Linked DNA regions of Tardiphaga sp. 709. Each later gene encodes a partner of the first gene's protein in a complex. Links are inferred from orthologs where the notes say so. Each region holds a gene or a part of one and is shown in the gene's direction. Other genes may lie near its edges.

What was found. Proteins that work in one complex are often made in the same cells at the same time.
Region 2: the proteins of accD (region 1) and RSO67_RS15445 are in contact, whole or in part, in a solved structure (PDB 8UXZ), measured with the Escherichia coli proteins. The link is inferred for Tardiphaga sp. 709 from one-to-one orthologs.

The regions. Positions count from the first base shown.
Region 1 is NZ_CP135529.1:3,735,935-3,738,915, forward strand. It holds accD (acetyl-CoA carboxylase, carboxyltransferase subunit beta), read left to right. Parts: upstream 1-1,016; coding sequence 1,017-1,946; downstream 1,947-2,981. Other genes in the region: trpB (tryptophan synthase subunit beta), read left to right, coding at 1-78; trpA (tryptophan synthase subunit alpha), read left to right, coding at 75-911; RSO67_RS18320 (folylpolyglutamate synthase/dihydrofolate synthase family protein), read left to right, coding at 1,943-2,981.
Region 2 is NZ_CP135529.1:3,148,308-3,151,284, forward strand. It holds RSO67_RS15445 (acetyl-CoA carboxylase carboxyltransferase subunit alpha), read left to right. Parts: upstream 1-996; coding sequence 997-1,959; downstream 1,960-2,977. Other genes in the region: RSO67_RS15440 (DedA family protein), read left to right, coding at 207-857; RSO67_RS15450 (GlxA family transcriptional regulator), read right to left, coding at 2,245-2,977. UniProt on the Escherichia coli protein: Component of the acetyl coenzyme A carboxylase (ACC) complex. First, biotin carboxylase catalyzes the carboxylation of biotin on its carrier protein (BCCP) and then the CO(2) group is transferred by the carboxyltransferase to acetyl-CoA to form malonyl-CoA.

The DNA.
Region 1 (2,981 bases):
ATGGTCGTCAACCTCTCCGGCCGCGGCGACAAGGATGTCCCGCAGGTCGGCGATATCCTGAAGGGCAGGCAGTCGTGACCACCCGCATCGATACCCGTTTCGCCGAACTCAAGGCCGAAGGCCGCGCGGCTTTCGTGACTTTCGTGATGGCCGGCGATCCAGATCCCGCCACCGCGCTCGAAATCGTCAAGGCGCTGCCGAAGGCCGGCGCCGACATTATCGAGATCGGTATGCCCTTCACCGATCCGATGGCCGACGGCCCGTCGATCCAGGCCGCAGGCCTGCGCGCGCTGCAGGCCGGCATGACGCTGAAGAAGACGTTGCAGCTCGTGCGCGACTTCCGCAGCTCCGACAACAAGACGCCGATCGTGCTGATGGGCTACTACAATCCGATCTATATTTACGGCGTCGACAAGTTCTTGCCCGATGCCAAGGCGGCCGGCGTGGATGGTCTGATCATCGTCGATTTGCCGCCGGAAGAAGACGCTGAGCTCTGCCTGCCGGCAATCAAAGCCGGATTGAACTTCATCCGTCTGGCCACGCCGACCACCGATGACAAGCGCCTCCCGGCGGTGCTCGCGAACACCTCGGGCTTCGTCTATTACGTCTCGGTCACGGGCATCACCGGCAGTGCCAGCGCGGATTCATCCGTCGTGAGCACGGCCGTGGCGCGGATCAAGCGTCATACGAAGCTGCCGGTTTGTGTCGGCTTCGGCATCCGGACGCCGGAAGCGGCCCACGACATCGCCCGGCATGCCAATGGCGCTGTGGTCGGCACGGCGCTGATCGATGCGCTGAAAGGCTCGCTGGACGCCGATGGCAAGGCCACGGCCAGGACCGTCAGCGCGGTCGCCGATCTGGCCGCAGCCCTCGCCCAGGGCGTTCATGGGGCCAAACAGGCTGCGGAATAAGCCACAATTGGCCTCCATCAACCGGGAACAACGGTTGCCGGGCTCCGTCCCGGCCGCCATATAGATATCAGAGCGACGCATCATCTCAGCGACGCGGAGACACATATGAACTGGCTCACCAACGTCGTCCGGCCGAAGATCCGCAGCATCCTCAAGCGCGATACGCCCGAGAACCTCTGGATCAAGTGCCCGGATACCGGACAGCTCGTGTTCTACAAGGACGTCGAGAGCAACCAGTTCGTCATTCCCGGCTCGAACTATCACATGCGTATGGGCGCCACCGCCCGCATGAAGTCGATCTTCGACAACGAGACCTGGTACGACGTCGCGCTGCCCGAAGTGATCGCCGATCCGCTGAAGTTTCGCGACGAGCGCAAATATGTCGACCGCATCAAGGATGCCCGCACCAAGACCGGCATGAATGACTCGGTCAAGGTCGGTTACGGCAAGATGGAAGGCTCTGGCGTCGTCGTCGCCGTACAGGATTTCGATTTCATGGGCGGTTCGCTCGGCATGGCTGCCGGTGAAGCGCTGGTGCGCGGGCTCGAACTCGCGGTCGAGAAAAAGTCGCCCTTCATCGTGTTCGCAGCCTCCGGCGGCGCGCGGATGCAGGAAGGCATTCTCTCGCTGATGCAGCTGCCGCGCACGACTGTTGGCGTGCAGATGCTGCGCGAGGCCAAGCTGCCTTACATCGTCGTGCTGACCAATCCAACCACAGGCGGCGTCACCGCGTCCTATGCGATGCTGGGTGATGTCCAGATCGCCGAGCCCGGCGCGCTGATCGGCTTTGCCGGTGCGCGCGTGATCGAACAGACCATCCGCGAGAAACTGCCGGAAGGTTTCCAGCGCGCCGAATATCTCCGTGACCACGGCATGATCGACATGGTCGTGCATCGCCACGATCTGAAGCCGACGCTGGCGCGTCTCTGCCGTCTGCTGACGAAGTCTCCGGCCATTGCGAGCCCGCCGCGCGCGGAGAGCATTCCGGCCGAGATCCTCGTGGCTCCTGACGCGGTGCCGGCCGCGCACGCGTGAGCACCTCCGCGCCGCCATCGTCGCCCGACCTCGGCGAGATTCTGGCGCGGCTCTCGAAGCTGCATCCAACCGCCATCGATCTGTCGCTGACCCGCATGCAGCGGCTGATGGCGCAGCTCGGCAATCCCGAGCGCAAGCTGCCCCCGATGATTCACGTTGCCGGCACCAACGGCAAGGGCTCGACCATCGCCTATCTGCGCGCGATCTGTGAAGCCGCAGGCCTGCGCGTCCACGTCTACACCTCGCCGCATCTCGTCCGCATGAATGAGAGCATCCGGCTTGCCGGCACATTGGTGAGCGACGACGCATTGCGTGACGCGTTCGCCCATGTCGAGACGGTCAATGCCGGCGCGCCGATCACGCTGTTCGAGGCCGAGACTGCGGTCGCATTCGATTTGTTCGCAAAGCATCCCGCTGATGTCGTACTGCTCGAAGTCGGTCTCGGTGGCCGCCTTGATGCGACCAATGTGATCGAAACACCAGCTGCCTGCGTGCTGACGCCGATCGCCATCGATCACACCGATTTTCTCGGCGATACGCTCGCAAAGATTGCCAGCGAGAAGGCCGGCATCATCAAGCGTCGTGTGCCGGCGATCACGGCCGAGCAATCGCCCGATGTCGCCGACGTGATCGAGCAGCAGGCGCGCAAGATGCATGCGCCACTCGTCAGTGCCGGGCAGGAATGGCACGTCAATATCGAGCGTGGCCGTCTGGTGTATCAGGACGACCGCGGGCTGATGGATATCGCGGCACCGCGGTTGTTCGGGCGCCATCAGTTCGGTAATGCCGGCCTTGCGATTGCGACTTTGCGTGCGCTGGATATCTTCAAGATTGATCCGGCCGCCTATGAGACGGGTGTGGCGCGCGCCGAATGGCCGGCGCGGATGCAACGGCTAACCTCAGGCAAGCTTGTCGCGGCGGCGCCCGCCGATTCCGAACTCTGGCTCGACGGCGGCCACAATGCCGATGGCGGGCGCGTGATCGCGGCGGCCCTTGGCGATCTCGAGGAGCGCGTGCCGCGGCCGCTGGTGGTCA
Region 2 (2,977 bases), 590 kb from region 1 along the record:
AAAGCCCAGCTCTTCATCAAAGTTCCCGAATGTTATCATCGAGATAGGTTCTAACGGCAATTTTTGGAAGTCTGCCCTGCGAATCAGCCGATGCTCCAGGTCGATCAATTTGCAGCGGTATTTGGGGATCGAACGGCGCGGCCGGCCATTTCAATCATATATGCTGTCACAGTTGGCTGAGGCATCCCACGCCGGATCGGAATTTCGTGACGTCCTTCATCGATTCCCTGACCCATTTTGTCGCCGCGCATGCCTGGCTGGGCTACCTCACTATTTTCCTCGCTGCCTTGCTGGAAGCCGTGCCGGTGCTCGGAACATTCATCCCAGGCACCACGGTCATTCTGGCGCTGAGCGCCCTGATTCCGGCAGGCGATCTCGATCTGGTGGCGGTGCTGGTGGCCGCCGTGGCGGGCGCCGTGCTTGGCGACGGTGGCGCATTCTGGATCGGGCATATCCGGCAGAGACAACTGCTTGATGCGTGGCCGCTATCGAATTATCCGGGCGTCGTGGCGCAGAGCGAGGCCTTCTTCCACCGCTTCGGGACGCTGGCCGTCTTTCTCGGCCGCTTCGTGCCGCCGATCCGCGCTTTCGTACCAGTCACGGCCGGCGCTCTGGGGACGGCGCCGGCGAAATTCTATGCCGTGAACATCCCCGCAGCATTGCTCTGGGCGCCGGCGCATGTGCTACCCGGCGTGCTCGCAGTGTCGGTCCTGGACCGCTATGGCGGCATCGCCGGCCTCGAAGGTCAGGCCAAACACTACTGGATTCAGGCGGTGATCGTGGCGGCCGTGCTGGCCAGCACCACCATCTGGTGGTGGCATCGCCGCAAGCGCAACACAGCAATGGAAACGTCATAAAAAGGCGCTTGAATGTTGAAATATCTCTTTGATTTTTCAAAGTAAATGACACCTTCGCGGCTTGACTTGCAGCCCCGATTGACTTGAAAAGCCTGCACCGGCAGTTTCGCCCGCCGTCCGTCCTTCCCATATCCAGTGAATGTCCGAACCCATGCGCAGCTATCTCGACTTTGAAAAGCCCGTTGCCGAGCTGGATTCCAAGATCGATGAATTGCGCACGCTGGCCGCCAGCGGCAGCGACATCGGCGAAGAGATCGTGCGCATCGAGGACAAGGCCGTCGCCGCGCTGCACGAGCTCTATGCGAACCTGACGCCGTGGCAGAAGACTCAGGTCGCACGGCATCCGCAGCGCCCGCATTGCATGAATTACGTGGAAGCGCTGATCACCGAATTCACGCCGCTCGCCGGCGACCGCAAGTTCGGCGAGGATGAAGCGCTGGTGGCCGGCTTCGGCCGTTTCCGCGGCGAGAGCGTCTGCGTGCTCGGCCAGGAAAAGGGAAACACCACCGAGAGCCGCCTCAAGCATAATTTCGGCATGGCCCGCCCCGAAGGCTACCGCAAGGCAGTTCGCCTGATGGAGATGGCCGACCGTTTCAACATTCCCGTGCTGTCGCTGGTCGATACCGCCGGCGCCTATCCCGGCATCGGCGCGGAAGAGCGCGGCCAGGCTGAAGCCATCGCACGCTCCACCGATGCCTGCCTCGGCCTTGGCGTTGCCAATGTCGCTGTGATCATCGGCGAAGGCGGCTCGGGCGGCGCCATCGCCATTGCCACCGCCAACAAGGTGCTGATGCTGGAACACGCCATCTACAGCGTGATCTCGCCGGAAGCGGCATCGTCGATCCTGTGGCGCGACTCATCCAAGGCGCAGGAAGCCGCGACCAATATGAAGATCACCGCGCAGGATCTGCTGCGTTTCGGCGTGATCGATTCCATCCTGAAAGAGCCGCCAGGCGGCGCACACCGCGACCCCGCCGCCATGATTGCCATCACCGGTGACGCCATCGCGCAGGCTTTCAACGACATGCGCGGCATGGACGCGGCGACTATTCGTCAGCAGCGCCGGCAGAAGTTTCTGGATATCGGCCGCAAGATCGGGTGAAGCCCGTCAGCAGACAAACAAAGCCCGTCTTCATCAAGAAGTCGGGCTTTTTTGTTTGCGGCGGAGCTCTGACCCCCTCTCCCCCGCGCGGCGCAGCTGCGAAGGTGGGAGAGGGTGGATCGAACGCACGACAGTGCGTTCGAGACGGGAGAGGGGGTGGTGCGAACCGGAAGGACAGAGCTTTTGGAAAGGGCCCTCTCCCGCCTTCGCTACGCTCAGGCACCCTCTCCCGCGGCGCGCGGCTTTGCCGCGCTGGGGGAGAGGGGAAGCGAAGAGCTTCTCTGCTCACGCGTCCATCTGCGACCGTGCATTGCGACGAATGACCTGCGGCGGCTGGCCATAGGCACGCAGAAATGCGCGGCGCATGCGGTCACGATCGGCAAACCCCGTCTGCTGCGCGACGGTGTCGATGGGATGCCGGCTCTGCTCCATCATCAGCCGCGCGGCCTCCAATCGCAGGTGCTCGATCGCCTTTGCGGGTGATTGACCGGTCTCCGCATGAAAGGCGCGGCTAAACTGGCGCGGGCTGAGACTGGCCGCATCGGCGAGATCATTCACAGTCAGCGGCTTCTGCAGGTTGTCCCGGGCAAAGGCGATTGCATTCTGGATGCGATCCGATTTTGGCGACAATTCCAGCAACGCCGAGAACTGCGACTGACCGCCCGCGCGACGGTGATACATCACCATTTTACGCGCGATGTTGCGCGCCACGTCAGCTCCGAGATCGGCTTCGACCAGAGCGAGCGCAAGATCGATGCCCGCTGTCATGCCAGCAGATGTCCAGACGGTGTCGTCGCAGATGAAGATGCGATCCTCCTCGACCTTCACTTTCGGATACTGTCTCTGCATGTCGCGGGCATAGGCCCAATGCGTTGTCGCGCGCCGGCCATCGAGCACACCCGCTTCGGCAAGCACGAAGGCCCCGACGCAAATCGCGGCAACCCGACGCGCCCGTTCCGGCGCCTCTCGCATGAAGTCGACCAATCCGGGAGGCGACGTCTCGACCGTGAGTCCGCCG